3 regions of the Sessilibacter sp. MAH3 genome follow, and region 3 is predicted to be linked to each of the others. Evidence: predicted binding sites of a transcription regulator. Region 3 holds the regulator's gene; each other region holds the start of a gene.
What was found. Region 3 encodes FliA, which starts transcription of late flagellar genes. Its sites were predicted from a motif close to TAAAGTTATNNNNNNNNCGGCCGATANCC; they were not measured.
Positions count from the first base shown of each region.

Region 1: fliS (flagellar export chaperone FliS) is a predicted target of FliA. The motif match lies at 1,617-1,645, and genes of this name have one in related genera.
Region 2: ACYQ2C_RS06190 (flagellin) is a predicted target of FliA. The motif match lies at 8,064-8,092, and genes of this name have one in related genera.

Region 1 is NZ_BAAGIE010000007.1:91,396-102,341, forward strand. Features, by position in the region: gene fliD (flagellar filament capping protein FliD) at 78-1,538, shown strand; gene fliS (flagellar export chaperone FliS) at 1,670-2,071, shown strand; gene ACYQ2C_RS06245 (hypothetical protein) at 2,077-2,394, shown strand; gene ACYQ2C_RS06250 (hypothetical protein) at 2,613-3,806, opposite strand; gene ACYQ2C_RS06255 (sigma-54-dependent transcriptional regulator) at 4,416-5,843, shown strand; gene ACYQ2C_RS06260 (sensor histidine kinase) at 6,552-7,775, shown strand; gene ACYQ2C_RS06265 (sigma 54-interacting transcriptional regulator) at 7,998-9,713, shown strand; gene ACYQ2C_RS06270 (PA3496 family putative envelope integrity protein) at 10,640-10,828, shown strand.
Region 2 is NZ_BAAGIE010000007.1:75,574-86,519, forward strand. Features, by position in the region: gene cysN (sulfate adenylyltransferase subunit CysN) at 1-333, shown strand, start outside; gene ACYQ2C_RS06165 (hypothetical protein) at 573-1,085, opposite strand; gene ACYQ2C_RS06170 (SDR family NAD(P)-dependent oxidoreductase) at 1,731-2,444, opposite strand; gene ACYQ2C_RS06175 (CatA-like O-acetyltransferase) at 2,590-3,279, opposite strand; gene ACYQ2C_RS06180 (methyl-accepting chemotaxis protein) at 3,991-5,913, opposite strand; gene ACYQ2C_RS06185 (hypothetical protein) at 6,133-7,710, opposite strand; gene ACYQ2C_RS06190 (flagellin) at 8,150-9,682, shown strand; gene ACYQ2C_RS06195 (hypothetical protein) at 10,254-10,946, shown strand, end outside.
Region 3 is NZ_BAAGIE010000022.1:18,236-29,181, reverse strand. Features, by position in the region: gene flhB (flagellar biosynthesis protein FlhB) at 1-360, shown strand, start outside; gene flhA (flagellar biosynthesis protein FlhA) at 581-2,809, shown strand; gene flhF (flagellar biosynthesis protein FlhF) at 2,868-4,694, shown strand; gene ACYQ2C_RS13550 (MinD/ParA family protein) at 4,942-5,769, shown strand; gene ACYQ2C_RS13545 (RNA polymerase sigma factor FliA) at 5,772-6,515, shown strand; gene cheY (chemotaxis response regulator CheY) at 7,264-7,647, shown strand; gene ACYQ2C_RS13535 (protein phosphatase CheZ) at 7,669-8,460, shown strand; gene ACYQ2C_RS13530 (chemotaxis protein CheA) at 8,523-10,946, shown strand, end outside.

The DNA of each region.
Region 1 (10,946 bases), on a different contig from region 3:
GCATCCAGAATTTTTAACACTTGCAGAGTTGTGATTTTTAAACAGTTTTCATCTAACGTGTATACGGCGGATTTTTAATGACCATCACATTTAACGGTATTGGATCAGGGCTTGATATCGATGCCATTGTTGGCGCGATTGTCGATGCAGAGCGTGCACCAACAGAAGGACGATTAAATCGCCTAGAGTCAAATGTTACCGAAGAATTGTCGGCGGTGGGTCAATTAAACTCGGCATTAACCGCTTTCTTAGATGCTGTCGATGATCTATCCGATGAGTCTTTATTTCGAGGGCGATCGGTGAGTATTGGTGATCGTAGCTTAATCAGTGCTACCGCCGATGAAAGTGCCCAGGCCGGAAGTTATCAAATCCAAATTGAGCAAATAGCCACGGCTCAAAAAATTGCAACTCAAGCCGTTGCAACCGCCGGTACCGAGGTTGGCACCGGTACCTTAAACATTTATTTGGGCTCAGAATCGTTCAGTATCGACATTGATGAAAACAACAACACACTGCAACAAATCCGTACCGCTATTAATGAATCGGAAAATAATCTTGGTGTAACAGCCTCCATTATTAACGACGAAACCGGGGCGCGATTAGTATTAACCAGTAATGAGACCGGTTTAGATAACACCATTTCTTTGACAGTAAACGATAATGACGGCGATAACAGAGATGCGTCTGTAGGCTTGTCTCAGCTTGTTTATGACCCTACCGATATCGAAACCACCGGTGATGGCGGAGTGGTGCAAGATGGCCGAGAATTAGATTCCGCACAAAATGCTATTGCCTACATTGATGGACTGAGAATTACGGGTTCAAACAATACCTTTGAAAATGCCATTGAAGGCGTGACCTTCAATTTATTAGACGCTCAAGATGCCGATGATTTTGCCAGCGGAGATACGATCAATTTAACGGTTGGCAATGACACCGCCAGTGCACGCGGTGCGATCGAAAATTTTGTAAATGTCTATAACAGCTTTTTAGACGTCGTAGAACAACTCACCGTTGTTGTCGTAAATGATGGTAATACCGGTAACGTAACCGGAGCCTTAACCGGCGACTCAACGGTAAGAGGTTTGCTTTCTAATATACGAAGCCAATTTTCTACCGGTGTTTCTGACAATCCCCAAGGTTTACAGTTTTTAGTAAATATTGGTGTATCAACCGATCAAGAAGGACGGTTAACCATTGATAACACCCGTTTAAACAATGCGTTTTCGACAGATTTTGATGCGATTGCTAATTTGTTTTCGGGTGATAACGGATTATCGAATCGTCTATCGGAGTCTTTGGATGGGTACACAGGTTCTAGCGGTATACTACAGTCACGAAGAGACAGTTTACAAAATACGCTTAACGGTATTGATGACCAGCGAGAAGCATTAGAAAGACGAATTGAATTAACGCAAGAGCGATTATTCGCTCAATATCGAGCGACAGATGCCCTAGTGGGCCAGCTCAATAATACCTTAAGCTTTTTAACCAGCTCATTACAAAATACTCCTATAAATAATCGCAGAGATAACTAACAGACCCTTTGATTAAATCGTGACGGAGTTAATCATAGGATTCAATATGTAAAATATTGCGAATAAAATATATTAGGCTCAAGTCCCTTTTGCTTTTGTCGATAGCTAACAGGAGCAGGCGAGGAAATATTATGAATCAAAATCATGCGTTAAGTCAGTACAATCAGGTAAGTTTGCATACATCCGTTACTGATGCGTCACCTCATAAACTTATTGATCTGTTGTTATTAGGCTTTTTAGAGCGCGTAGCTCAGGCCCGTGTAGCAATTTTAAACAACAAGATAGAAATGAAGGGCAATCGAATATCTAAGGCGATTGATATATTAGCGGGTTTACGCGCGGCTCTTGATTTTGAAAAAGGCGGTAAAGTAGCGACAAATTTAGATGACTTATATGAATACATGACGCATCTTTTAATTTCGGCAAATCTTAATAACGATTTAAAAAAATGCGATGAAGCCACAGATTTAATGCGCGTTATTCGTGATGGTTGGAATGGATTAGATCTTAAAGCAATTGAAGAGCACAAATAATCATTATGAATAAAACAATGACATTGATCGAAATAGAAAACAGCTTATCCAAATTGGCGATGGGTTTGGATATGGCCTTAGAGCAAGAAGACAGTAGTGCATTCGATAATCTTGATCGTCAAATAAATGAATTGGTTCAAGTGTGTGTTGAATTAAGAGCAATTGAATTTCAAAGTGTTGCGCTTAAAATTGAAAGAATTGTTAGAATGTACCGACGTGTTATTTATTTTCTTGAACAACAAAAGGTTGATGTTCAAGATAAAATTCACTCTCTAGGTTTAGAGAAAAAAGTACATCAAGCCTACCTGGCTCAAAACTATTAATTTCAAAATCATTAATCTCAAAACAACTAAAAGAACCTTCGATCAGTTAGTTCGTGAACGAGTCACGCAGCAGAAGTTGCCTGCGCAATTTCTGTTTTCATTTTATTGTCATTAATTTATCGTCATTAACTTATGGTTCTTGAAGTTGATGAAATATTTTTTGTATTGTTTGAAATTCCGGATTGATTAGGATTTCGTGAAAAGTAAGGGTTAAGCAATTAACGAATCAGTTGTGCTTGGTCGTTAATGTAGACCTGAAAGTTTGCCAAGTTTTCGATGTATCTCGCAAAAGACTGATTCTCATATACTTGCGTTATCACAATCTCCGCACCGTTGTGTGGGTCAGTTTGCTGTATAAAGTCCGGTAAGCTTTGTTCTCCTCGGCTATCTACTTTAAAAATCATACCTGTTTCAACATTAACATCGCGACCAATATTGAGCGTTACCCCATTATTACTGATTTGAGTGATGCGTGCTTTCGTGGGTAAGCACAGCAATGAGTCATTAATCCAGTGCGCAGCTTGTGTAACAATCTCAGAAACAACCTGACCATAGTCCGTATCGTAAAAAGCCGCTGAGAAGGCTTGAGGTTTATTTTTAAGGCTAGTGCTGTCGTAGGCACTGCCAGAGAATTGTTTGTGCGCAACTTCAAGTCCGGTAAAGTTATCAATAACGGTTAAGCTGATGGAAAAAATTCGTGGTTTTTGACCGCGAATTTGTTTCCAGGGAATTTGTTTGTTTTTCAATTTGTCGAAAATAGACTCATCTGTGTTGTAAGCGGTACTTACAATATTACCAATAACAGAATATTGACTGTTATCTTTCAGCTGCAAATCTTTTAATGCGATTGCAAAACCCTGTCTATGAGATTTTCCGGGTAGTTGAGTTGTAGTGCTATCAATAGCAACCAAGCTATTTAACTCGGATAATTTACCGGTTAACTCTTTCGGTAACAATGTGTGTAGTGGCGATAAATCAACGGCATTGGCAGGCGATTGAATACTAAAACCTAAAACAGAAACTTTCTTATTTACACGCTCATTAATGGCGTTTTTACACGAATTTTGCGGAGCCATTACATTGTCGGTTTTTGTATTTTCCTGCATTTGGGACTCATGTTCTAGTGAATCACTCATTAAGTGATCTTGATTCGATAATCCCACAACTTTTTCATTGGAACCGTCGGAAATAGGTTTCATGGAATCCATTGCCGAATCTTCTTGTTTCAGCATCATTTCTGAATTATCAATCACCTTAATTTCATCATCTGATGAATTTCTAGGATCAACTTCAACGGATGAAACCATGGTATGAGTACAGGAGATAGTTGCCATCAAACAAGTAGCCGTTAGCAGATACGTTAACGTTGTGAGTTTTTTACTAACAATTGCGAAAGGGTGTATTTGATTCATTTCTTACCGAATTCAATAGTTTTTTAAACCGACTAACGGCACTGTAGGGTCTTGAGAAATCATATCCGCTTAATTGTAAAATCCCGTAAAATTCATCTTCAAATTCTCTTATATGGCTTCAGATGATTTCGGTATTGAGGTAAAAATAACTTACAAAAATTGTTGAATATAGGCGTTTCTATCTGTTTGATAAGCATTCGCATAATTTAAAAAGGCGCTTTAGTTCTATAAAACTTAGCTTTTTTAAATTTTTACTGTGAAATTTTCTAACGATCTGCATAAGAGCGTTCTTATTTGTCAGTTTTCTTTCACCTTCACCAGACAATAAATTGACTTTGATTTTAACCTAGTCTAATTTTTTTTAAGTATAGACGGAGTATTGGCTGGGCAAATAACCAAGATTTTGACGACTTATTATATTTGCGCGGTTTATATCTTTTTATCAACGATGAGAATGCAATTAACGTAAAACGAAAATCCATTATTAATTGCTAATATTATACTGAAGTTGTATTAATAATTTGCAGGTAATAATTGATCTCATTTACCAATAATCGTTTGATATTGATATCGGATTGAAATATCAAGGTGTATAGCTAGGTTGTTAATATGTGGGCAGAATTAAAAGTTTTAGTGATAGACGATAATCAGCAAAGGCAGCACGATCTAAAAATTGTTCTCGATTTTATGGGTGAGCCTGCGGTTGTCTATAACTCTGATAGCTGGAAACAGGTAATTCACGATACACAATTTGAGTCTCAAGATTTTGTTGCCGTCATTATTGGCGATGTAAATTGTTCTGTAGATGGATTAATTGACGAGGTTCTAAATTGGGATAAATCTTTACCGTTTATCCTAATGTCGAGAAATGAATCTATCGATCTTGAATTATTGCAACGTGAATCGGTTATTGGTCAACTTTCAATGCCACCGTCTTACGCCACCTTAATGGACACTTTGCACCGCGCACAGCGATACCGCGAAGCGAAAACCCACGGTAGCATTAATCAAAAGCGTCCTGTGCATTTATTCAGAAGTTTGGTCGGTACCAGTCGTAAAATTGTTCATGTTCGCGAAGCCATGACTCAGGTTGCCGATAAAGAAGTTAGCGTGTTAATAACCGGAGAATCCGGTACGGGTAAAGAAGTTGTAGCACGTAATCTTCACTACGGTTCTGCACGTAGAAATGGTCCTTTCGTGCCAGTTAATTGTGGCGCTATTCCAGCGGAATTATTAGAAAGTGAATTGTTTGGGCACGAGAAGGGCGCATTTACCGGCGCCATTAATTCGCGCGCGGGAAGATTCGAGTTGGCTGAGGGCGGCACATTATTCTTAGATGAAATCGGCGATATGCCGTTGAATATGCAAGTTAAATTACTCAGAGTGTTGCAGGAAAAAGTATTCGAACGCGTAGGATCTAACCGTCCTCAACCGACCAATGTCAGAGTTATTGCGGCTACGCATCGCAATCTTGAACAAATGATAGAAGACGGTACTTTTCGTGAAGATTTGTTTTATCGATTAAACGTTTTCCCCATTGAAATGCCTTCTTTGAGCGAACGCTGCGAAGATATACCAATATTGATTAATGAATTGGTGGCTCGGTTAGAGAGCGAAAAGCGCGGTTCCATTCGATTTAATTCGGCAGCAATATTCTCGCTATCTCGTCATCTTTGGCCAGGTAATGTAAGAGAGTTGGCGAATTTAGTTGAACGTATGGCAATTGTGCATCCCTACGGTGTTATTGGCGCTCAAGACCTGCCTGAAAAATATCGTCATGTTGATATTGATGAAGAGTTCGAGCCCGATACCGACGACATCGACGCTAAGACCACCATGGTGAAAATGGGTGATACCACCTTGTTGCCCGATGATGGAATTGACCTTAAAGAATATTTAACCAATTTAGAGCGTAATTTAATTCAACAAGCATTAGACGATTGCGGAGGTGTTGTTGCTAGAGCCGCATCACGCTTGGCAATACGACGAACTACTTTGGTAGAGAAAATGCGTAAGTACGGTTTGCATCGAGTTTAAATTTCGACGGCTATTTGTCGCTCCTCCTTTAAAGAGTCATTTTCTAAAAGCTTCCTCTATTAGCCTTTTTAAAAGGCTTTTTTTATATAAGTGAACGTGTATAAACTCATGTTTATGTAAACATCTAGGGTGGCACCAAAATCAGGTGTTACTGAATTCGTGTACTCTGTAAAGTCTGTTACTTCGAGTCCTCTCTCAATAATTCATCGCAAACCGCCATTAACCTAACGATTCCTAGAACAATCTCTTTGCCATTTTTATATTGATGTTAACTAATGGAACCTCTGATTAAATCATTCATGATTTAATCGGAAGGCAGACATTGATAATGCGATTTCTCAGTTTTTTCACAACTTCAATCATTTGCCGTTCTTGACGTTGGTGACACTTCCTAGTGTTGCGAGCAACATTAGGTTAATCAGAGTTTCCTAGTAAATGCGGTTTTTGAAAAACGTTAAATTCGAGAATTTGTGCATTATATGAATAGTATGAATAAATTTTTTGAATTTTATTGCTATGATTTTTCAGTACGACCGACAAATATTCCTGCACGTTCATTAAAATGGGTCGATTATTTGACACGGAGACTTTCGTAACACCTTGAAAACTATGGATAAAATTTTGGTATTAAGGTTGCATTATTCTATGTGTATAAAACGTTTAACCTTATTTACATGATTTTTTGACGGAAATTAAAGGGTGTATGCTATGGTTTTTAATGCGATCTTGGGTGCAGAAAAAAATGCCGCCGTATCCGATAAAAAAGCTGCAATCTTCAATGCGTTAATCGCTAAAAATAGCGTCGTTGCCTTTGATTCTATAAAATCGTTTGAAAAAGTAAACGTTAAAAATGATCTTAACAACACATTAACACGGTCTCATATTCCTTTCGATTTAATTCTTGAAAAGGTCCCTGCTGCGGTATTGGTATTGAACGAACAGGGCAAGATTATTTACGCGAATGAGGCCGCAGAGTTTTTATTGGGTATACCCTTGTTACACCGACTTTGGCGTGAAGTTATGACGGATTGTTTTGTTCGCCGATTCGATGACGGACATGAAATATCAACAAAACAGGGACGACGAATTTCGGTATCGACCAAAGGTTTAAGTGGCGGCCAAGAAGGGCAAATTATTTTGTTGTCCGATTTAACTGAAACTCGAAAACTGCAAGATCAGCTTAGTCATCAGAAGCGTTTATCTTCTCTGGGAAAAATGGTTTCTGCATTAGCTCATCAACTACGAACACCTTTATCGGCCGCGTTATTGTATTCCGGTCATTTGTGTGAAGATCTTAAATATTCTTCAAATGACGAAAATGATCTCGCAACGCAACAAACGTTATCCGTTCGGAAGAAATTTGCAGAAAAGTTAAGATCGCGTTTACGCCATTTAGAAAAACAAATTCAAGATATGTTGCTGTTCGTTAAAGGGGATTTACCTTTAACGGATCGTATTTCGGTACAACAGTTTATCAACGAATTTTATGAAGCCGCTGAAGCACCGCTTACAGCCAGTGGTTTTACCTTAGATATTGTCTATAAAACAAATGCGCAAGAATTTACTCCTCATTTTATTCGTTGCAATAAAGATGCTTTAATTAATGCTTTTCTTAATATTGTTAATAATTCTATTCAAGCCATTGAACACGAGCTTGATTCAAAAAAACAGTCAAAAAATTGCACTCGCTTAGAGATGTTAATTCATTTAAATAACTCAGGTGTTTTAAATATTGTCTTTCGAGATTTTGGGCCTGGAATAACGCCTGAAGTTCTCGCTCGCATCGATGAGCCTTTTGTTACCACCAAGCCCCAAGGCACTGGGTTGGGTTTGGCCGTTGTACGTACACTGGTTAAAGCTCACGGTGGGCAGTTTATTTTGAAAAACGCTAATCCGGGAGTAGAGGCAGTTATCACGCTGCCAATTTCATGAACGGTAGGTGATTAAAATTATGAAGAAGTTGGACATCGCATTGTCAACTTCTGACCGCTGATTAAATCATGAATGAGCTAATCAACGGATTCTAAAAGTTATACACAAAAAATTCGGGTAATTAATTTAACGCAAAATCTTTTGGTTATTGATGTCTTTGAGTTATTCATCTCTCAAGTGGCGTTAACAATTTGATGATTTTTGGCCAGTGAGTAGTGTCCTATGAAATCTAAATTACGAGTCTTAGTTGCAGAAGATGATCCTTCTTTAAGAGAAGCTATTGTCGATACATTAGAAATAGCCAATCTAGAGGTTGAAGCGGTTGCCGACGGTAATCAAGCCCTGCAAGTTTTGCAATCGCGTAATGATATTGGCATTGTTGTATCGGATGTAAACATGCCTAATCTTGATGGCTACGAACTGCTAAAAATTTCCAAAGAACGTTTCCCGCACATTCCCGTAGTATTGATGACCGCCTACGGTACCATTCATCAATCGGTAAAGGCGATGCAAGAAGGTGCGGTTGATTACCTCGTAAAACCCTTTGAACCGGCACTTTTGCAAGAACTGGTACAACGCTATACCGGAGGTATTTCTGAAGAATTTAAAAATGCACCGGTTGCGGTGGCGAGCTCCAGTTTACAATTGTTGGAGTTGGCAAAACGCGTTGCAAAGTCGGATTCCACGGCGTTAATTTTAGGCGAATCGGGAACCGGGAAAGAAGTTTTAGCGCGTTATGTTCACGACTGTTCTAACCGTAGCCAAGGGCCCTTTGTGGCAATCAATTGTGCCGCCATTCCTGAAACCATGCTGGAGTCTATTCTATTCGGCCACGAGAAGGGTGCATTTACCGGTGCTACGGCCAGTATGCCCGGTAAATTTGAGCAGGCCAATGGCGGCACCATTTTACTTGATGAAATTTCTGAAATGGATATGGCGCTACAGGCAAAGCTATTACGTGTGTTACAAGAGCGCGAAGTTGAGCGTTTGGGTGGGCGTAAAACCATCCGTCTGGATGTACGCGTTATTGCAACGTCTAACCGCACTATGCTGGATGAAGTGAAGGCGGGGCGCTTTCGCGAAGATCTCTACTACCGTCTTAGCGTTTTACCGTTGTCTTGGTTACCTTTACGCGAGCGACGTGACGACATAGTGCCTTTGGCTGAAAAGCTTTTACGCAAACATGCAAGAAAACAACATCGAAATGGCGTGCGTTTATCGATAGACGCAAAGCAAGGTCTAATTAACTATTCTTGGCCGGGAAATGTTCGGGAATTAGACAACGTAATACAACGAGCGTTGATCTTACAGGAAGGGCTTACCATCAATGCATGTGATCTGGGCTTACCAAACGAAAAAGGCGTAGCTATGGCCTTGCCGGTGATATCGGCGTTGAGTTACAACGAAGCTTCAAATAATGTGTTACCTAGCACGACGGTAAACAGTTCAGCACCTGAGGTAATGACTACATCCATAACTATCCCTAAAACCAATTTGAATGAAAATACAGATTGTTTTCGAGCAAATGTTTCCGGCTCCCACGAAAACGTGTTCGAGAGTTGGATGCAAAACGAAACTACTGTTGCGCACTCACAACCGGAGTCGTCAACTTCACTGTGGCATGATGATCAGAATTCCAGTCTATCTGCCCCAAGTACACCCACAGTTCGGTATTCGCCGGTCTCTGAGCTGTTTAGTGAGGCTAATCTCGACACCGTTGATACCGTAAAAACACCACCAGCTACACCGGATATGGGTAAAGGCAGTCTGGGGAACGATTTAAAGCAGCGCGAGTTCGAGCTTATAGTTGATACCATTCGCGATGAGCGTGGCAGCCGCAAGCGAGCCGCGGCGCGTTTGGGAATTAGCCCGCGAACACTGAGGTATAAAATTGCCAAATTTCGTGAAGTTGGATTAATTGTTGAAGAACAGCTTTAAAGCGTACTTTGAGTTTACACATTAAATTGTATTTATGACGCTGATTGAAGTTTGAGTTAATTGACGTTTAATTAAATAGGGCCTTGCCGAGGTTTCTCCCTAAAGCGCGGTGCTTTTATAAACACAATGCCTTTATAGATACGTTCTTTATAGATACATTTTTTAAGTTTCTCGGTTAAGCTGATAGGTATCCATTCCATTCTTTATTTTGTTCACCTGCTATATTTAACGAGCCGTTTAAATTACAGAAACCTCTAACTAAATCATGGATGCGTTAACTTAGGGGTTCCTAGAGATTCGTACATGGCGATATGATATTCAGCTGATTAAAAAATGCTTGAAAGATTGTTTGTTTTCGAACATTACTGATTAGTGCAAACAGGATTAAAAATTACGGTTAATAATTACCAAACAATTTTTAACCAGTTCCGCGATTGAAAGCCCCTGTAACGCGCTGAGTTTTTAATCCAATTAGAGTAGATAACGGCCGCTTTTACCTTGTTTTATAGACTTTCGTAGCATTAGCAACTATTCGTTAACCTTAGTTTCTACCGTGGTCATTTTTTGGCTTGAGGTTTGCTGAATGCAGCAAGTAGCTCGATGATGCCGGTGCATTCAAAACGCAAAAGAGCTTACTAAAAAACACCAATCTATACCCTTGTGGGAATTGTGTTCAGCGTCGGTTGTGTTTGAATCCGCAAAAGTGTCGGCTTCGGTAAAGTATATTTTGACTCACTTTAAAAGCGCAGCACACATTAGTGAAAAAATATTCTTGACGAAAAAGGTATTCTATAGTTATTTTTGCAATTGTCAGCTGTTGGAACGATCCCAATAAGGTGGCTGGTTGTTGTAGCCTCCTAGTTGCGGGTAGAACACAGTGATTCTTACAAGCGATTAATTTTGTTGGAATTGTTGAGGATGATTTTATGCGTGACGAACTAACCAATGACGACTTCAATTCAAGTGATGTGCTTAACAGCATCGGTGATGAGCTGGACAACTTCACCGCTAAAAACTTGCAAATTGATGCCCGTAGAAGATTAGAAGACGCGTTAGAAGAGCGTAGGCTTAGTCGAGAGCTGCGCGAATTTGATTTTGATGACATAGACGATTAATAGAGCCCGCTGTATTTGTGGTGTTCGCGGGTGAACATTATCCTCATCATCTAATTCGTTAGAGCACGAACAGCATTGGACTCTGGTTAACTCTTTGCGAATTAATCAGAGTACCTGT
Region 2 (10,946 bases), on a different contig from region 3:
AATTCCATCGCTCATTTGATTGACGTGAACACACAAGAAACTCGTGAAGCACAACAATTAGAGTTAAACGATATTGCCTTGGCAGAGGTTTCGCTAAACTCCGATGTGGCTATCGATCCATACAATATTAATCGTGCAACTGGTGCTTTTATTATTATTGATCGCCTGACCAATATCACCGTTGGCGCCGGTATGGTAACCGAAGCGTTAAGCGAAGATGAATCTTCTTTAAGTAACAGTCAATTCTCTGAATTTGAACTTGAGTTAAATGCTCTGGTTCGCAAACATTTCCCACACTGGAATGCGTTGGACTTAAGTAGCTTCAAAAAATAATCGAGTATTATTTTAAAAAGGCCTCTTTTATAGAGGCCTTTTTTATGCCTGAATTTCAACTTTTATAGTACTTGATAGGATGCTATTACAGTTTTATTTTGATGAAACCTTTAAAAAGACTATTGGAGTGGCTAAACGTTAGGATGGGAAAATCTAGATGGGTTTTATGAGAAGATATACAGATAACATACTAGAATTCGGTGGCAGAAATTTCCGCCACCTGAACTAACTAAGTAAACTTATTTAGATACTTTTACCAGTTTAGAGCGTAATTCTTCAGGTACTTCGTCTAACATAACAATAGAAATGTTTTCGTTAAATTTAGTAGCGTTGGCTGAAGCGCTTTTAGATAAAGTAGTGTTAATTTCTTTCGCAGACAATGTGTACATGTTGCCATTTAGTGGATCAACAATAAACCATCCAATTAAACCGCCGAATAAAATATTACCGCCAATGTACCAACCGTTAGCAGAAGTTTTTACTGGAATCTCAACGGTGTCATAGCCGTCTTTTGATAATACTAAGTTGAATGATTTTCCACCCCAGTATGAACCATCACTTTTCTCTAGTGTTACTGTAGTAGGAGTAGTGCCTTTAAAAATTTCAGCGCCTTTCTCGTCGGTAATAACAATAGATGCACCATCTGGTGAACTCATAATTGGTAGTGTTTGAGTCGATTCACCAACAATAGTGGCGCAGCCTGAAAGTGCAACAAAAAATGACAAAATTAAAGAGTATGAAGTAAATTTCATGCAGGTATTCCTTTATTGTCTGCAAATGGATTGGTAAAAATAAGGAGGTGTGAATTCTATCTCAAAATTATAAAAGTCGCTCTAAAAATTATTTGTATAGGATGATTTTCGCGCCAAATAAGTAACTTATTTAAGTGTATTATTTTTATAAAAAGTAAATAATTTTTATTTAAAGAAAAATAAATAGCTGTTTTCCTTTGCTGTTCTAACTTTACATATTTTTTCTAAAGAATTTAACACCAAAGTGTTAGTACTTGTATTGACTTTTTAATTGAATGAATTTCGGATGTTCAAGCTCGTTATTAAGTTTAATTTTTTAAATGTAGTAATTATGTCAATCAAAAATTGTATTCCGGATTAATAGGAGCGAAGCAATGAGGAGATCTGTCAATATTTGACTAAATTAAAAATTTACACGGTTTTTATTGTGGTGGGATTATAAAAAGTCTATTGATAAAAATTGTGAGTAGAAAAATACTATCTTTTTAAAGTTATAAAAATGATCACTAACGAGAGGCTAAATATCTTGGATTTACAAAAAACGATGAAAGAGTAATCGCTAATATAATTTGTATTTAGTGATTACTCTTTTACTTGATTCAATTTTCTAAGCAATTAGGCAGATTTTAGCAAAATGTATAAATGCTAGATGTCGCCCAGTTGTGGCCTAATAAGTAAATCTTCAACAACGGTTCTGTCACTGACTTCAAAGCAATTAAACATTAATGCGGCCACGTCTTCTGCGGGTATAAATCTTTCTTCTGGAATATCAACACCGTCCCAGCTGCTGGTTAGGGTTGCTCCCGGTAAGACAGATGTTACTTTTACATGATGGTTTTTCATCTCTTCTCTTAAAGCTTTTGAAAAACCATACAGTGCGAATTTACTGATGGTATACGAGCCGCCATTTGCATAGGCTATTAATGAGGCAATAGAGCATACATTGAAAATATGGCTACCTTTTTGAGATTTGATATTTTCGATTAAATGACGTGTTAAATAATAGGCGGAATATAAGTTAGTTTCTATTTGCGATTCCAACACGCCTTCTTCTTCTGAATGAACTTCGCCGGGTAAAAATTTACCCGCGTTGTTGATTAATACCTGAATTGGCAGGTTTAAGCTCAAAACATAATCTGCAAAAGCGCAAACATCGCTTTTATTGGCGAGATCAGCCTGAAATATATGCAAACGTTTTTCTAAATCTAATTCAGATTTCAACGATTCTAGTTCGTTGATGTTTCTAGAGCAGGTCGCGATGGTAAAGCCTGCATTGTAGAATTTATCCACTAAGGCACGACCTATACCTTTAGAACCACCACTGATTACGACGAGTTTGCTGTTATTAGCTGGGTTCACAAAATACTCCGAATTATGTTCACAAAAATAGTTCGCAGCAGTGTAAACGTCTAAGAAGTTGGCTTCAACTTCTTAGCTGGGATTAAAAAGATGTAAGAGCCAAATCGTTAACGAGTTACAACTAAATGCACGCAGTTGGTGTTTTTCAGTCGAATACTGGCTCAACATTGTCTATAAGCTGTTCAAATTGAGAAATACAGGCTTCTAAACGGTTAAAAAACAAACCAATATGCAATCCGTCGACGGTGCCGTGATGGCATTGCAAAGCAACGGGGGCATAACGTCTGCCATCACGATCAATATGTTTACCAATAGTAACCACCGGATTGAACCCATAGGGGCGAAAAAACGGTTGCTGAAAATGTGTAAATGAAATCCAAGGAATGTTAGAAACAAAAAACATATGAGATTTGTCTTTAACGCCGGTATCGGGACTTTCTTTGGCTTGAGCTATATCGTTTAAAATAGTTTGATGAAAACGTTCGAAGCGTGAAACATATTTAGAATCGCAAAAGCTAAAAGTTCCATCAGCTTGCGATACTGTATACCCTGGTTCTATGTAGTCAAATTCGTAAAGGTGATTATTTATATAGCGATGCTTTAATTCGGGTATGCTATTCACCGTTTTTGTCAGGCAATAAAGTAGGCAGGTAAACAAATTAAGATCGTTATTTTTGGCGCATTCCCTTACTGTTGTAATATCAACTTCTACGGTTGCACTCAGAAAAGGGACATCGTATTGCAAAAATACTTCAAGCAATTCTCTACGCTTATAGGTATTTAAATCGACTAACCTTTTTTCGGGTAGGGTAGTGATGACTTCTCTAGTGTTCAATCTATATTTCCTTTTGATTACCGATAGAATGAGTATCGCTGACTGATAATCATTAATGAACGGTATATTAGTGATAAAGGTATATTTTTGAAAGAGGTTTACATCAAATACACTATCAAAAAATGCGACAAGATTTTATTTGTTTGCGCGCTTTTCTTGTCATCTATTGATCGTCAGTACTGTGATTTTATCGACAATATACGATCTTTTAATAATGATAAATTATTGTTTAGAAGGGTTTTTGATGGGGTTCTTTCTCTAAAAGAATAAATAATTAGGCAAGGTTTTAAAAAAATGCTTTCGTTAACAGATAATGAAATAACTGTTGTTCTTTAGGTGACTCTAATTGAATCTATAATAGACCGTTAAGTGCGGTACCCATTTTTCGACATTAGTTATGTTCTAAAGAATTTATTGGAAACTCTGATTAACCTAGAGTTTCCAGCGACACAAGGATGTGTCGCCAATTTCAAGAACCGTAAGTGATTGAAATTGTGAAGAAATTGGAAATCGCATTTTCAATTTCTGTGCTCTGATTAAATCATGGATGAGTTAATCAGAGCTTCCTATAGTTTCCAATATCGAAAAATTTTAAATAGATTATTTATGAACTTTGTAAAAAATAGTGTTCTAAACGCGCGTTATATCAGATACAAATTAAACCTACAGCAACTAGGGGTTAATGCTAGCGTTCGGCATCTAATAGTTATTTTACAGTTTGTATCGTTCTATCAGATTTTTCAATTGAGAAATAGCGCCAAATAAATCATTGCAGGCATACTGTGTTGATTGCGCAATTTCATTATTTCGGGCGGTTGAAGAGTGTATGATTTCAACATTGTGAGATATATGGTGGGACACAGTTTTTTGTTCGTCGGCTGCCAGGGCAATTTCGGAATTTAATTGATTTATTTGTTCCATTGAGCTCAGTACATTTATAAAATTCTTACTAACTTCTTCGGTTAATTCTGCATTTTGAGTTGCCTGTTGACGATTTTCCTGCATTAAATCGGTAGCGTGTTTCCCTTGTTGTTGTAGTTTCTCAATCATGTCGTTAATTTCTTGAGTAGAAGCCTGCGTTCTACTCGCCAACGAACGCACCTCGTCGGCAACTACGGCGAAGCCGCGTCCTTGTTCGCCAGCTCGTGCAGCTTCAATGGCAGCATTTAAAGCAAGAAGATTGGTCTGCTCGGCAATGTTTCGAATAACATCCAATACCGTTGAAATATTCGTACTTTGTTCCGCTAATTTTGATACTACAGCTTCGGATTCTTCAATGTTACGAGCCTGTTGCCTAATTTTTTGAGAAGTTTGACGTAATGAATCAGAACCCACTTTAACGTTGCCGTAGGCTCCTTCAGTAATTTTCTTAGCGCCCTCGGTATTCTCCGCAACCTGATTTGCTGATATCGAAAGCTGATGCACCGCTGAAGCCAGTAATTTGGTCTTCTCATTTTGTTCATCTTGAACAGCTGACATATTACTGGAATATTCAGTGAGGCTCTCAGATGTTGCCGATACCGCACGGGTTTGATCACTTACTTCTTTCATGGTTGACTGTAAGCTGGCCAGAAGTCGATCAAACTCTTTCGCCATAACACCAATTTCGTCTTGGCGTGTTGACGCAAATCGTACGGTTAAATCACCACCGCCATCGGCAAGATTTTTGATGGCTTTAATTTGTGATCTCAAGGGTTTACTGACCAAATTCGACGTTAAAAACATCACAACGGTAATAATAACGGCAAGCACACCAATGATTTCTATAATCGTTACGATGGCGGCATCAAATGCTCTTGAACGGATATCGGATTTTTTTGTTGCAACAATAATGTCGTAGCCCCAGGGTTCATACGGTATTATTTTGAGGTTATATTCAGTGGACTGGTTTGATATAATTTGTTGTACCTGATCATTTGTGACGTTTGACGAAGAGATAGTGACTGTATCTTTAGCGTCTCTTAACGCGGCAAAGCCATTTTCCAATATGCGTGTGCTTTCTATGGCGTTATTCATAGCGCCAAGATTCGCCGAATAACCGACATACCATATACCAATAGTTTCGTTAAATATATTTTTTAAGGGTTCGTATGCCGTCAAATAAGGTTTACCCAAAATATCGACTTCACCGTAATAGGTCTGACCTGCTTTAATAGCCGTCATTGCTTTACTATTTTCGGCTAATTTTGTGCCCGTAGCACGAGCGTTATCTTTCATGACGTTGGTTGAAATACGAATAAAATCTTCACCACGTTTGCTGAAGATGGTCGCAGTGCCTCCCATTATGTCTGTCAATCCATCCACGAGATCGTAATTATTGGCGATGGGTCTATTACCAAGGTACAAGTTGGTAGACGGAGTTCCTGAAACATTTACCTCTTCACCAGATCTAGCAGCGCCAAGTTCAGCGCCGCGTTCTTTTAGCAGTTTCATACTGCTAGCGACACGTTCAGACATAATTGAGTTGGTTATATCTAATACGGTGCGAATATCGTGTATAATGTCTTGCTCAAGATCCGCAACGAATTTCTCTGTTTTAGAAACCTCGTTCTCCCAAGAAAACACTATCAATAACAAACCTATAATTAAGGTAGCAATAGTCAGCGCCGTTATAAACTTTTTTTGAATAGACATTGTTAATCTCAAGTTTGTCTGTATCACATGCGGTATAGTTAGCGATCTACGATTTACGCACTTTAACAAAACTGCTGTTATTAAAAATGTTTATAATATAAGCGTCCGTGATCTAATTAACTTTGATTTAATCCGTTATGTCTGTACAAAGAGATAATCATTAACTGCGTATTTTTAGAAGAGTTAGGAAACTATGAAGTAACATTGGATTTTCAACAGTTATTGATGGATATTTTTTACATCCAATATTAACGCATAAAAGTCATGTTTTAATTGTGTTAATGCTATTTTTTGTTGATTCGATAATGTTTGATTTTCTGAATTTAAGCAGTCAAAAGAGTTACAACCGATAAGTGGCAGGTTTCTACAGATTTTCACTGACTCATACCATCGACAACAGTCGGACTCGTAAAACCAGCGCCAATCGGCTAAAGATGACAGTAATAAATCGGTGTTAACACCCAGAGCGCCAGCTAAATGCACGGTTGAATTATCTACGCTGATAAACTTGGTTAAAAATGAAGTCATTAGTATGGATAGATGAACCAAGTCATTTTTTAAATCAAAATCGGGTGTATAGACACCTTTCTTTGCAAGCAATTCTATTTCGTCACTTGTTGCATCGTATTGAAGATTAATGAACTTTATAGATTGATCTCCAACAAATGCTTCCAGTAAATCCGAGAGTATTTCTAGCGGTATATTTCTTCCTAATGCATTTGTCCGGTAGTTTCCGCCACGCCAACTGATGCCAATAAAAAGAGGCTGCTCGGCGTCATCATTTATATCAAAGAAGTGGTAAATTTTTGCTTTAAGTTCGCTTTCTAATTGAGCTTTCGAATTTATGCTATGAGGTACTTTGGCTAAGATCGTTTGTGGTTGTATATCGTCAATGCTATGTACAAGGTATCGACCGAGTGATCCAAGCGATATGCAGAAATCAAATTCACTGTAATCACCTTGGTATTCATCAGTTATAAAGTGAACCCGTTCGTGCAATAGTGGTTCAATTAATGTTCTTAATCTAGGATCTATTTTTAGCGTGATTTCGGTCTGCAATTTAGCCATTAAATTCAGAAACATGATTTGATCACCCAACCCTTGATCGGCCCACAATAACAAATGTCCCTCTTGCTCACCGTTCCAGCTGGGTAGTGGTAAATCCAATTGAATACAATGACTATCCTGCCAGCGATACTCGTATTCTTGCCAACCAAGCTCAAATTCATGAGACAAGAGTGCTAAATGCGCAAAATTTATGTGCGCGTAAAAATTATTCGGCTCAATTTCAATGGCTTTTTGCAGCAGTTGCGCCGTGGTACTCAAGTTACCAAGCGCTTTTTCAACTACTGCTAAATTGATATAACTTTTTGCCAATTGTGGACACATTTGTTGCACGATTACAGCGGTTGCTTTTGCCTCATGCAATTTTGCTTGACGGTAATAACATTCGCTCAGCTTAGCCAGATAAATAGGCTCAGGACGTTGTTGTATAATCTGACTTAATACATCTTCTGCTTGAGTGTAATGCTCAAGCGACATCAGGCGGTCTACATAATATTCACAAATAACGTTATTATTTGGAAGTTCATTGTAGGCGATGGTTAAAAAATCGATGGCTAAACGGGAATGCCCTTTGAAAAATTCTTCATTTAAAAGTCGTACGATTTGCTTCGGATGTAGATTTTGCTGAATAGCCTGCTTAAAAATTTTAAGAGCCAAATCAAATTGCTGCTCTTTCATACAGATATTAATAAGCGGGATTAATACTACAACGGAGTGATTTTTTTCACTCAAAGCGGCAATAATTTGCCGCATTTCCGCTGTGTTGCCGCTTTCTACCGCTTTTTGCAGTTGCTCAATCATCTTTAGCCTTGATTTATTGATAAATTATTAATAAAGGCAACAGAGCAATTATTTAGCCAGTCTAAATTTAGGTGTAGAAACCTAGCTTCGACGGTAATTTTTCTCCAGCTTTTCTAAAATACATGTAAAAGCACACAAATGGTTTCTTAAATCGCTCGACGTAAATTTAAAAACTTGAGCAATTAATTTTCGATAGAAACCAATTTGATCATAATTAAATTCTATTAATGAAAATTAATTTCGGTCGGTGAGCAAAAAATAATCTTTTTCTACAAATTCCTCCCTAAAGTAAAATTTTTTAGAGCCGATGTCCCGGTTGTGAATGATTGTAACGAGGATCTTAATCCCCTAGGGGGCTAGGAGTAGAACCATGACTTTAACTGTAAATACCAATATCGCTTCGCTGAATACTCAGCGTAATTTAAACCAATCTTCTGGTGACCTAAACGTAGCTTTACAACGTTTATCAACAGGATTTCGTATCAATAGCGCTCGTGATGATGCAGCCGGTTTACAAATTTCAAACCGCTTAACATCCCAGGTAAACGGTTTAACCGTTGCCGCAAGAAATGCCAGTGATGGTATTTCTTTATCTCAAGTTGCAGAGGGCGCATTGCAACAGTCAACAGATATTTTACAACGTATTCGTGATCTTGCGTTGCAATCGGCCAACGGTAGTAACTCTGCCGGTGAACGCCAAGCGCTGCAAGAAGAAGTTAATCAGCTTAAACAAGAGCTCACTCGAATTGCTGACACCACTACATTTGGTGGTCGAAGAATTCTAGACGGCACTTTTGGAACCTCGTCATTCCAAGTGGGTGCCGAAGCAAACCAAACCATCGAAGTAACATTAACCAATGCGTCATCTTCTAGACTTGGTAATTATCGAGTTGATAGCGAAGGGACGGTAGCGGGAAGTATTAGTAATGCCATTGGCGGTGCTAACTTTACCGCGGGTACAGTAGGTGTTGTTGGCCCGTTTGGTATTTCGACCTTTACAGTAGAAACAACCGATACCGCCGGAGACATTGCCGATGCCATTAATGCATCTACGCAATCAACCGGAGTTAGTGCTAGTGCAATTAATAGAATTGCCGTTAACGCAAGCGACATATCTATAGCCTTTGATGGCGCCAACGGAGTTGCCGATTCGGTAAGTTTCTCGATTGGAACCAATAATGGTGACGGCGTTGCTAACACAACCGATATTGTATTAACCGCAACCGGCGATGCTGCGCAAGATTTAGAAAATCTTCGTGATGCGATTAACGCAGATTCGGGTACCAATGGTTTGTCGGCACAAATTGACGAAACCGGTAATTTAATTGTTACTGCAAAAGACGGCGACAATATTCAGATTACGGGTTTTACCGAAATTGACGGCAACAATAGCGCAAACGATTCGTCGGTAACATTCAGTGTTGTATTACCCGATGATACCATTAGTACCGCAAACGTCGCCTTATCTGGTGCAACTTCAAATACCTTTGAGGCGATTGGTACAGTTACGTTTGACTCCAATGAACCCTTCACGCTTAGCGGTACCAACATTGGAGAAATTACGGCGGCGACCATTGGGGTTTTACAAACAGTTGCAGATATTGATGTTACCACCGCCGATGGAGCGCAAGATGCCATCGCCATTGTCGATGGGGCAATATCGTCCATCGATAGTCAAAGGGCGATTTTAGGTGCGGTGCAAAACCGGTTTGAAAACACCATTGCCAACTTAAATAACATTGTTGAAAACGTATCGGCTGCACGTAGCCGAATTCGCGACACAGACTTTGCCGCAGAGACCGCGCAATTAACAAGAAGCCAAATTCTACAACAAGCTGGCACCACAATTCTTGCGCAGGCAAACCAAATTCCCCAAGCAGTCCTCAGCTTGTTGGGTGGATAACAATAAAAAATAGGTTCTTTAATCTCTGCAATCTCACGATCTTGGCCGCCATTGAGCGGCTTTTTTTCGTGTTTGAAAATTAAAAAACACACTGAATGCATAATTTGGGGCGTTAGTTTGAGTATTAAGTATTTGATTTTCAGTATTTAGATACCCGAGTTAGAAAATTTTAGTTTTTTTATTAATATGCGACTGGTTTTCGGTATTTTTAGTGTAGTGGCTGCTGTTATATGATTCGAACGGTGGTTGAATCATTTTTTGTGCTCTCGAAATTTAATTCAACTAATTCTCTTTTGAAGTTGGTCTTAACGATTTGTCTAAACCTTGTTTTACAAGTGTTACAAAGTACCTCTTAAAAATAAATTTGTATATATTTCTCGGCGTATCAAATAACGTAAAAAAGCAATTTAATGAGTTTTGTGCCAGAGTCTAGAATTTGTTGACGGTTTTAATATTTCGAGATAGTTTGGGAGAATAAGTTGTTTAAAAAATAATCGGTATGTTTTTTGTAAAGTTTTTTTGATTGTTTTCAGAATTTCATTATCTAGTGCGCAGGTAACAGGATGTTAAAATGGAAGATATATTAAATTCTATAAAAGCCTCTCTATATGATCGGTCGGTAAGCCCTCTTTTTGGGACAATTTGTATTGCGTCGTTATTTTGGAATTACAAAATAGTTCTTACGATTTTTTCAGCTGAAAAGCTGCAGTTAAAGCTGTTAATAATTAATCAAATTTTTAAAGAGAGTGACTTGATTTTTTTAGGGATTGATATTCCTGGTTCGATACTAGATGGCTTACTCATTCCTTTTCTTTTTTCCTTGTTTTATATTTTTATTTATCCCTGTTTGTCTGCACCTGTTTATAGATACAGTTTGAGATGGCAAAAAAAATTAAGGGATATAAAAGTTAATATTGAAGATCGGCGACTTTTAACCATTGAAGAATCTCGACAAATTAACAGGAAGTTAGCTAAGTTGCAGGTGGAATATGATAATGAAATATTATCTTATAGAAGACAAGTCGAAACGTTAACGGAAGACATAAATAGGTTACAAAAAGAATCTTTAATTTCACAGAATAATATTTTAACTGAAGGCGATCAAAAAGACGTTTATACGGATTCTCAAAGTAATGAAGTTCCTGATGAAGCTGCAAAAATCTTGGCTACTTTTTCAGGTTTAAAAGATGGGCATGGTAGAACTTCCGAGGATGTTGCACAAAGTTTAGAATTGCATATCGATGTTGTTAGAGATTTTTTTGAG
Region 3 (10,946 bases):
GAGGTTCCTACCGCGGATGTCATACTTACCAATCCAACGCATTTTTCGGTAGCGCTTAAGTACGATCCTGCCACCATGAAAACACCGCTAGTCGTTGCTAAAGGTGGAGATTTTATTGCGCTTAAAATCAGAGAAATAGCCAACGCTCATTCGGTTGAAATTTTACAAGCTCCAGCATTAACGCGCGCCATTTTTTACACCACAGAAGTCGATAAAGAAATACCCGCGGGTTTGTATTTGGCTGTCGCACAGGTATTAGCGTATATTTTTCAATTGCGGCAGTATCGCCGCGGTAAGGCCAAGCGGCCCAAAGCTCCCAAAAAGTATCCCATACCCAAAGAATACACGTTCGATAAATAACCTTTTACCATCACCATACTAATGCCTTTTTATACCACTAAAAATTGCGGACTAAATCGTATTTACGTTCTGCCTTTTTTAAAGGTTACACCGCTTGTCTATCTGACCTGTTGTTCAAAATAACTGCGTTAATATTGTCATCACAATTTTGCACTTGGTATTTTAATTGCGCATTGCTGTTGTTATTTTAAAACCGTCAATATTTTGATTGTCAGAATCTATGCAGCTACCCAGTTTTTTAAGCGTTAATCGTCCGAAAATTACCAGAAGTTCTATTAATCGAGCTTATGTTAACGGCCGTTCAATAATTAACGGTAATTTAGGCGTACCTATTTTACTGTTAATGATGCTTGGCATGATGACTTTGCCATTACCATCATTTTTATTGGATGTCTTCTTCTCGTTTAATATTGCCTTGTCGATTGTGGTTCTTTTGGTCAGCGTTTACAGCTTACGTCCACTAGAGTTCGCAGTTTTTCCAACCATATTATTAATAGCAACTTTATTAAGGCTTGGGTTAAACGTCGCCTCAACCCGTGTTGTTTTACTCAATGGTCACGAGGGCGGCGATGCGGCCGGTAAAGTGATTCAGGCATTCGGTGAAGTGGTTATTGGTGGTAATTACGCGGTTGGTTTGGTTGTTTTCATTATTTTAATGATTATTAACTTTGTGGTGGTAACCAAAGGTGCTGGCCGAATTTCGGAGGTCAGCGCACGCTTTACCTTAGATGCAATGCCTGGTAAACAAATGGCAATCGACGCCGACTTAAACGCCGGTTTAATTGATCAAGAAGAAGCAAAAACTCGACGCGAAGAAGTTTCCAACGAGGCAGACTTTTACGGTGCTATGGACGGTGCTAGTAAGTTTGTGCGTGGTGACGCCGTGGCCGGTATTTTAATTCTGCTTATAAATATTATCGGTGGCTTGGGCATAGGCATGGCCCAACACGGTTTAACCTTTACCGACGCGCTGGAAAAATACATCTTATTAACCATAGGTGATGGTTTAGTCGCTCAAATTCCGTCGCTATTGTTATCAACCGCCGCCGCCATTATGGTTACGCGTGTTAACAGTTCAGAGGATGTGCGCTCGCAGGTATTGAGTCAGATGTTTGACTCTCCCAAAGCCTTGGCCGTTTCAGCAGGTGTGTTATTTTTAATGGGTGTTATTCCCGGTATGCCTCATGTGCCATTTATTGGGCTTGCTATTGTTTGTGGCGTGTTAGCGTATTTTATTTATAAAAAAGACAAGCAGACACTTGAAGTTGCCGACGGTAGTTATAATCCTTCTTCGGCTGCACCCGGTAATCGTCCTTCACTTCCCAATCAAGAAGGCGGCGAAATAATTGACGCTCGACCAGAAAATACAGAGTTAAGCTGGGACGATGTGCAGCCGGTGGATTTAATTGGTTTAGAAGTCGGCTATCGTTTAATTCCGCTGGTGAATAAACCTCAGGGTGGAGAGCTTTTAAAACGCATAAAAGGCATTCGAAAAAAGCTGTCTCAGGAAAAAGGCTTTTTAATTCCAAGTGTTCATATCAAAGATAATCTCGATCTCTCGCCGAGCAGTTACCGGATCTTGTTAATGGGTGTTTGTTTGGGTGAGGCCGAAATTTTTTCAGATCGTGACCTGGCTATTAACCCCGGTCAAACCATTGGTGAAATTGACGGCATTGCCACCAAAGATCCGGCTTTTGGTTTGCCAGCAGTATGGATTGATCTGACCAAAAAAGACGAAGCTCAGACCTTAGGTTACACCGTTGTTGACGCTAGTACTGTTGTTGCAACGCATTTAAATCAGATTTTACTGAAACACACCCATGAATTAATTGGTCACGAAGACGTTCAAAAACTGCTAGACCAACTCGCCAAAACATCGCCCAAACTCGTATCAGAATTGGTACCCGATAAACTCTCGCTAAATGCCGTTTTAAAGGTGTGTCAAAATTTATTGCGAGAAGGCGTTGCCATAAAAGATTTTCGTTCCATCTGCGAAGCCTTGTTGGCTGCCAGTGAAAAAACTACCGACAGTGAACAATTGACCTCGGCTGCACGTGTGGCCTTGTGTCGTCAAATTATTTATGCACTGGTTAAAAGTGATGAAGCATTGCCGGTAATTACCCTTCAACCGGAGCTGGAACAGCTTTTGCTCAAAGCTAATCAACAGGCACAAAAAACTGGCGCTGATGAAACAGGTTTTATCGAGCCAGCGTTAATAGAAGCAATGCAGAGATCAATTCGCGAGAATCTACAACGGCAGGAAATTGCCAATAAACCGGCAATTATTCTCGTGGCAGGTGTTCTCAGAAGTTTACTTTTAAAACTCTGTCGATCTTTAGCGGTAGATGCAACAGTTTTAGCCTATGCAGAAATTCCAGAAAATAAATCCATAACGGTTTCGGGAACCATAATCGGAATATCTGGCAATAACGGTAATTCACAGCATTAACATAGACGCTAGATTTTTAGCAATTGTTCGATGTTTTCACTATAAATAGGCGGTATCTATGCAAGTTAAACGGTTTAAAGCGGCTGATATGCGAAGGGCGCTTGAAATGGTGCGCGCTGAACTGGGTGAAGATGCTGTTATTTTATCGAACACTAAACAAGGCAAATATGTTGAAATACTTGCGACCGCTGATGATTGCACGCAATGGTTAGACGTTAAGGACAATGCCGGGTCCCATCAGAGTGTTTTTTCTAAATACGAAGGTTTAGCCGATACTGGAGAATTTACCTTTTTAACCGAATCAGAAGGTTATGTAACCTCCGGTAAAAAACCTGAGTCAGGGCGAAAAATGACCGGTGCAGATAACATTGCAAACAAGGCAGAAGAAAATGTCTCTTATTTATCTCGCCAATTAGATGCTCAGAAAAAACAACAAGCACAACGTTATTCTTCTAATCCCGTACAGAAACGTTCTAGCTATAAAAGTTCCGCCGCTGTTGTTAATTTATCACGCAACACAAAACATCGTAGTGAAGCCGATGAAATTATCGACGAATTATTTTCAAAAGGTACGCCGTCGATGGCAGATGTTGTCTCTTTTTTGGAAAAAGCCAAATCTAATCGTCAAGAAAACGCTAACCGTCAAGAAAATACTAATCCGCAAGGCAATATCAGTAATCAAGAAACGGTTAATAGAAACCGGGCAACGATTAACAATAGTCACGATGCGGTTAAATCTCGTCAAAACCCTAGTTCTGCTGAGGTACAAAATTCCCTAAACAATTCGGTCATTCATCGAGACGAAAAAAGTGCAGATGTGAATTCGCCGTCTAATCAGAATCTACAGCGAGCAATACAGCAGTTATCGCAGCAGAATGAAAACAGTTTAACTAAGCCAAGCAGATCGCCGGAGTCCGTTCGTACGGCAACGGTTATTGATAACTCGGGTGATATTAAAAACTTGCAATCTGAACTTAATGATATGCGTGAGCTTCTGGAGTTGCAGCTTAAACAGAGTAACGGGAGATCGTTAAAAAGCTATCAAATGATTTTGGAAAAACGTTTTTCTAAGATGGGTTTTGGTGAAGAATTTATTACCCAGCTGTTAAACCATGTTGTTATGAAAGCTGGTGAAACGGGCCGCGATGTTTGGCTTAAAGCGCTAAAATATTTAAAATCAAATTTACCGTTAAGCACTATTGATATTGTTAAACAAGGCGGTCGCTATGCTTTTATTGGCCCTACCGGAGCCGGTAAAACCACCACCATCGCTAAACTCGCAACCCAACATATTTTGGAACACGGCCGCCACGGTATCGCTATTATTTCTACAGATAATGAACGTTTGGGTTCGCAAAGCCAGTTAAAGAGTTTATCGCATATATTGCAAATTCCTCTGCATGTTGTCACTACGGGCCGGCAGTTGAACGAAGCATTGTTTTCGCTAACCTATTGCGATTTGATTCTAATTGATTCCCCAGGAATTAATATTCGTGACTTGGACAATAATCTTTGGTTTAACGAATTTAAAAACCATGATTTTGTTACCAAAATATTTGTCATGACCACAAATTCGCAAAAGGCTTTTCAAAAAAACATATTAAGTGTTGCTAACGATCTTGATGCGCAAGCGTTGGTGCTGACCAAATTAGATGAGTGTTGCAGTTTGGGTGATAGTTTAGATTGTGTCATAGAATCAAAATTACCCATTGCTTATTTGACAAATGGACAAAATGTGCCAAAAGACATTGAGTTCCCTGTTCACAAAAAACTTATCGCCAAAGCATTAGAAGCAATTGCACCGGCGAAAAAATCCGCTCAATTAGCCCCTGCTAATTTTGGGATTACTGAAGACGTAAATAATTACGAAAAAGTCCAAGCCTAACTGTGTTTATCGGCGCTCAAGAGCGTGTGCTTAGTTAAGTCTGTGCTAAATTTAAAAATACTGCTTGTTGTTTTACACAGTTTAATGGGTTTTCTGCTTCGGTATTTATTTGTAGATAGTTTGTGTTGGTATTGGTGGTACATCTTTTTATGCCACCGGGAGACCCTAGGTTGATCGGTGTTTGCTGTAGATAGATTAGATTTCATTTATATTTAGCAATAATTATATTGAGTTATTTGGAGTTTGTATGAGCTACTCTCGTCCTGTTCAAGTCATAGCCGTAACTGGTGGAAAGGGTGGTGTGGGTAAAACCAACCTTTCAGTGAATTTGAGCATTGCCTTGGCCGAAATGCAAAGACGAGTGGTATTGCTCGATGCTGATTTAGGATTGGCTAATGTAGATGTGCTGTTGGGTTTGCGAGCTAAGCACAACATAGCGGATGTATTAAATGGCGTATGTGATCTGCAAGATATTTTGTTGACTGGTCCTGGCGGAATAAAAATTGTTCCGGCCTCATCCGGTGTTCAAAACATGACGCAATTAAGCGCCCAGCAACATGCCGCATTAATTAATGCATTTAATACGCTTGATCAGCAATTGGATATTCTGGTTATCGATACCGCAGCGGGAATTTCAGATACGGTTGTCAGCTTTGTAAATGCGTCCAACGAAGTCATTGTTGTCGTGTGTGATGAGCCTTCATCCATTACCGATGCCTACGCGTTAATTAAGCTACTTAACAGTGAATATCAACAATCGCGTTTTCGGGTGGTTGCTAATATGACGCGTACCGTTAACGAAGGGCAAAACCTGTTTAATAAATTACAAACCGTATGCGATCGCTTTTTAGATGTCACATTACAGTATCTCGGCCATATTCCTTTTGATGAAAGCGTACGTAAAGCCGTACAAAAACAAACGCCATTAATGACCGCTCTGCCACGCAGTCGTGCTTCCCAGGCAATTAAAGGTATTGCTCAAAAAGTCATAAGTTGGCCGCTGCCAAGTGGCCCAAGAGGGCACTTGGAGTTTTTCGTTGAACGGCTTTTGCATACTGCACATGTGGAGGTTTAACTATGGCTGCTGTGGACGGATTAGCAATGTATGATCAAGCGCAACTTCAACCGGCGATCGACATAGAACAGTATGCGAGTTTGGTAAAACGTATTGCCCATCACATGATGATGAGAATGCCGGCGAGTGTGCAAGTTGAAGATTTAATTCAAGCTGGAATGATTGGCTTAATTGAAGCATCGCAAAAATACGATGCCAGTAAGGGGGCGAGTTTTGAAACCTACGCGGGAATTCGCATTCGTGGCGCCATTGTGGATGAAATGCGCAGAGGTGATTGGGCGCCGCGTTCGGTGCATCGTAATGCCAGACGCGTTCAAGACGCCATTGCGCAAATTGAAGCACGCACAGGCCGCGATGCGACTGATAAAGAAGTGGCCGACGAATTGGAAGTGAGCTTAGAAGAATATCACGCGATTTTGCAAGATAGCACCAGTACACGCTTGTTCAGTTATGAAGAGGCCGTAGGCGAAGACGACAGCCGTATTGAGCACGACAGTGCCAGCGATGGTAATCTCAGTCCATTTGTAGGCCTGCAAAAAGATAATCTGCGTAAATGCTTGGCCGAGGCGATTAAATCGCTGCCAGAGCGCGAACAGCTGGTTTTAGCGCTATATTACGATGAAGAACTGAATCTTAAAGAAATTGGGCAGATATTAGGCGTAAGTGAATCGCGAGTCAGTCAAATTCACAGTCAGGCTGCACTGCGTTTACGTGGTCGTCTTCAAGATTGGGTAATTTCGGAGTGATAATTACGAATTCATAAAAATAAGTAACGATTTATTCGGTTAAATTAAATCGCTGACAAAAGATAGTGACCCGTTTGTGCCTTTCATGGTTCTCTGCGAATCTCTTTTATTCAATGGCAATTCTGAATAACGACAGACCCCTCTAATTTTTTGCCAAATTTACCGTGACTTTTTTTCTTGAACAAAATCCCATTCAAATTAAATATTTTGTAGCTTTCCCAATCTTTTGAATAATTAAGATAATTTTTTTGCTTTATTCTAAAAAAAAGTCGTTTAAAGCCGAAACTATCCTATAGAAACAGTTTTAAAGAACGAGCGTGACATTTATAGCTAGGAATATTTAGGAATCTCTGATTAACCCGGTCGTAATTTTTACTGAAGAACGAAATTGAAAATGTAATGTGTAATTTCTATATCATTTCAATTGCTTATCGTGTCGCGGTTATCAATGCAACTGGTGCGGTGACTAGGCCGAGGTTAATCAGAGCTTCTTTATTCTAATTTGTTTTAACAACCGGGTTTTTATTGAAAAGAGATTTATTTAGTAAAAATTCAGATTGAGTGTTATTACGCTTTTTTTGTACAAGATTTAGGTATTTGATTTCATTAAACCCTACAGATTATGTCCGCGGTTGATCAATACCCGAATATTGGTAATCGCTATCCTTAAAAAACTGGATACCGCACAAACTGCTACTAGACTTTGTATTGAATCGGTTTCCCTCGACCAGGGCCTATGGAGGTTACATTGGATAAAAATATGAAAATCCTCATAGTCGATGATTTTTCTACTATGCGGCGGATCATTAAAAATCTATTGCGTGATTTAGGGTTCACTAATACGCAAGAAGCTGATGATGGCCAAACGGCGTTGCCGATGCTTAAAAACGGCGATTTCGATTTTTTGGTGACGGACTGGAATATGCCGGGAATGACCGGTATTGAGTTGCTCAGGCAAGTCAGAGCAGATGAACGTCTTAGCAGTTTACCGGTGTTGATGGTGACCGCCGAAGCAAAGCGGGAACAAATTATTGAAGCGGCCCAAAGCGGTGTGAATGGTTATGTTGTAAAACCGTTTACGGCTCAAGCTCTAAAGGAAAAAATCGAAAAGATTTTTGATCGCGTCGGTTAACTCATTTCCACAGGTTTAGTTATGGATTCTAATCAATTCTCGAAAGACCCGAATCGAGCAGTCGAAGATCTTCGTGAAGCTGCGCAAATGTTGCTTGAGAAATTACAGAACGAAGATTATCACGATGCAAGCGAAGTGATATCGAAATTAAATCAACAACGCGACAGCTTAATTTTTAACAGTGTCGGTAAATTAACTCGTGCTTTGCATAACGCTATTGTTAATTTTAACGTTGATGCAAATTCGGATAATGACTCCACGTTGTCGGATAAATCTCATATCAGCGATGCATCAGACCGGCTTAACTACGTTCTTAAATTAACTCAAGACGCCGCCGATAAAACGATGGATCGCGTTGAAGCTTCAGCGCCTATTGCTGCCGAAATCATTACTGAGTCGGCGCAATTGCGAGAAGAGTGGAAACGCTTTAAGCGTCGTGAAATGGGCCCAGATGAATTTCGGCAATTGTACTATCGCATGGACGAATTTCTTGCGCGTATTGGTACAGGCGCAGAGCAATTGGGTTTAAATTTACAAGATATTATTTTGGAACAGGGCTACCAAGATTTAACCGGCCAAGTTCTGAAAAAAGTAATTGGTCTTATTTCTGATGTTGAAGGCGAACTGGTTCAGCTAGTTCGTATTGCCGGACAAGTAGAAGATGTTGCTGGGTTTCGATCAAAAGCAGATAAAGAAGCTGCCGAGAAGAAATCGGCAAACGGCGAAGGCCCGCAAATTCAGGCAAAACATCGTCCAGATGTTATGGCCAGTCAAGATGAAGTTGACGATTTATTATCAAGTTTAGGCTTTTAATAGATTTGATATTTTAAGAATAAAAACGACTGAATAAATCGTTTTGGCGAGAGGAGCAGTGAATGGGGTTCGGCGATGATGAAGAGATTTTGCAAGACTTCTTAGTAGAAGCTGGCGAAATCCTCGAGACGCTTTCCGAGCAACTGGTAGAGCTTGAGCAACGTCCAGATGATCGTGATTTATTAAACGCGATATTCCGTGGTTTTCATACGGTCAAAGGCGGTGCTGGCTTCCTGCAAATTGCGCCAATGGTTGAATGCTGCCATGTAACGGAAAATTTATTCGATATTTTACGCAATGGTAAACGCGAAGTAACTTCCGAATTGATGGACGTGGTGCTGCAAGCGCTGGATGCTGTTAATTCACAATTTGATCAGGTTCAAAATCGTGTTGAACCATCACCCGCAGATGAGTCTTTAATTGAATCACTCGAAAGATTAGTCGCCTGCGAGGATTTACTCGAAGCTTCCGATGAAGAAGTTGTTGATGAAGAAGTTGTCGAAGAAGAATCCGTTGACGAAGAAGCCTACGAAGAAGACGTCGTTGCAGATGAAGTTGTAGATGAAGACGTATCAGAGCAAGATATTTCAGAAGACGAACCTCAAGACTCCGAGTTCAATGCACAAGCCGATATTGATGAAGTAGAACTCGATGCACAAGACTCGCAGCCCTCAGCGAGTAGTGACGATTTTTCTGACAGTGCAATAGCTAACTTGTTGGATGCAATCGCCGACGAAGATGAAGACGGGGCAGCTAAACCCGCCGTAAAATCTACCACTGCTAAGAATTCTCCGGTTGTAAAGAAAACTGAATCCGACGAAATCACCGACGATGAGTTTGAAGCGCTTCTTGATCAGTTGCACGGCGAAGGTAAAGGTCCAAGTGTTGGCGAATCTAAAAAAGCTGCACCAGAAAAATCAGAAGCTGCGCCTGCCGATGACAAATCCGGTGAAAAGGCCAAGTCTAAAAAATCCGCGGGTGGAAACTCTGATTTAATTACCGAAGACGAATTTGAAAAACTCTTAGATCAAATTCACGGTCAAGGCAAAGGCCCGGGTGGTCAAGATAAATCTAATTCATCGGCTAAGGCAGCTCCTGCGGCTGAGGCAGAAAAGGTCGAAAACGCCAATCCAAAAGAAGAAAAAACCGAAGATGTAAAAGCAGAAGAGGTAAAAGCGCCTGCGCCCAAAGCTGCAAAACCAAAATCCGAATCTCCAAAAGCTAAAGCGAAAGCCAACGACGATACCATTACCGAAGATGAGTTTGAGGCGTTATTAGATCAATTGCACGGTGCTGGCAAAGGACCAGGCGCTGGTAGTTCAGATACCAAGGTCGCTAGTACTAAGGCCGCCTCATCACCGCCGAAAAATACAACTGCACCAAAAACAACAGAATCGAAAGAGACTGTATCTGAGAAATCAGACGTTAAAGCAGAAAAGTCAGAGCCGAAAAAAGAACCCGTAAAAACCGCCGCAAAAGCACCTGCTGCACCGAAAAAACCAGCAACTACCAAAGCCTCCGAGCCAGATAAGAGTGCCGCTATTAAGGCGGTTCCTGGTACCGGAAAACCCAGCACCGCCGCTGCAAAACCTGAGCTTGTTGCCGTTCCCGGTGGTGCTAAAGCGAGTGCAGCTAAACCGGCATCGCCACCGGCGGCCGCACCCAAAGAAGCGGCTGCGCCGGCTGCCGAAACCACGGTGCGTGTTGATACGCAACGTCTCGACGATATTATGAATATGGTCGGCGAGTTGGTATTGGTGCGCAATCGGTTGGTTCGCTTGGGTGATGAAAAAGGCGATGAGGTATTATCAAAAGCCGTTTCTAATTTAGATGTTGTTACCGCCGATTTACAAACCGCGGTCATGAAAACCCGAATGCAGCCCATTAAGAAAGTGTTTGGGCGTTTCCCACGGGTTGTGCGCGATCTTGCACGCAGTTTAGGAAAAGAAATTAGTCTTGAGCTTGTCGGTGAAGAAACCGATCTCGATAAAAACCTGGTAGAAGCTTTGGCTGATCCCTTGGTGCATTTGGTTCGAAACTCGGTGGATCATGGTATTGAATTACCGGATGTGCGCGAGCAAAAAGGTAAACCACGCGTTGGCCGAGTTGTATTGTCTGCCCAGCAAGAGGGTGACCATATTTTATTAGCCATCACCGATGATGGCGGTGGTATGGACCCGAATAAACTTAAATCCATTGCTGTGGCCAAGGGTGTATTGGATGAAGACGCGGCAGCGCGTTTATCCGATCAAGAGGCTTTTGCGTTAATTTTTGCTCCCGGTTTTTCGACCAAACAAGAAATATCTGATGTATCCGGCCGTGGTGTTGGTATGGATGTGGTGAAAACCAAAATCACCCAACTCAATGGCACCATAGAAATTGATTCGGTCGTTGACGAAGGTACTAAACTTTATATTAAAGTGCCTTTAACCTTGGCCATTATGCCAACGCTGATGATTATGTTGGACGATCAAACATTCGCATTA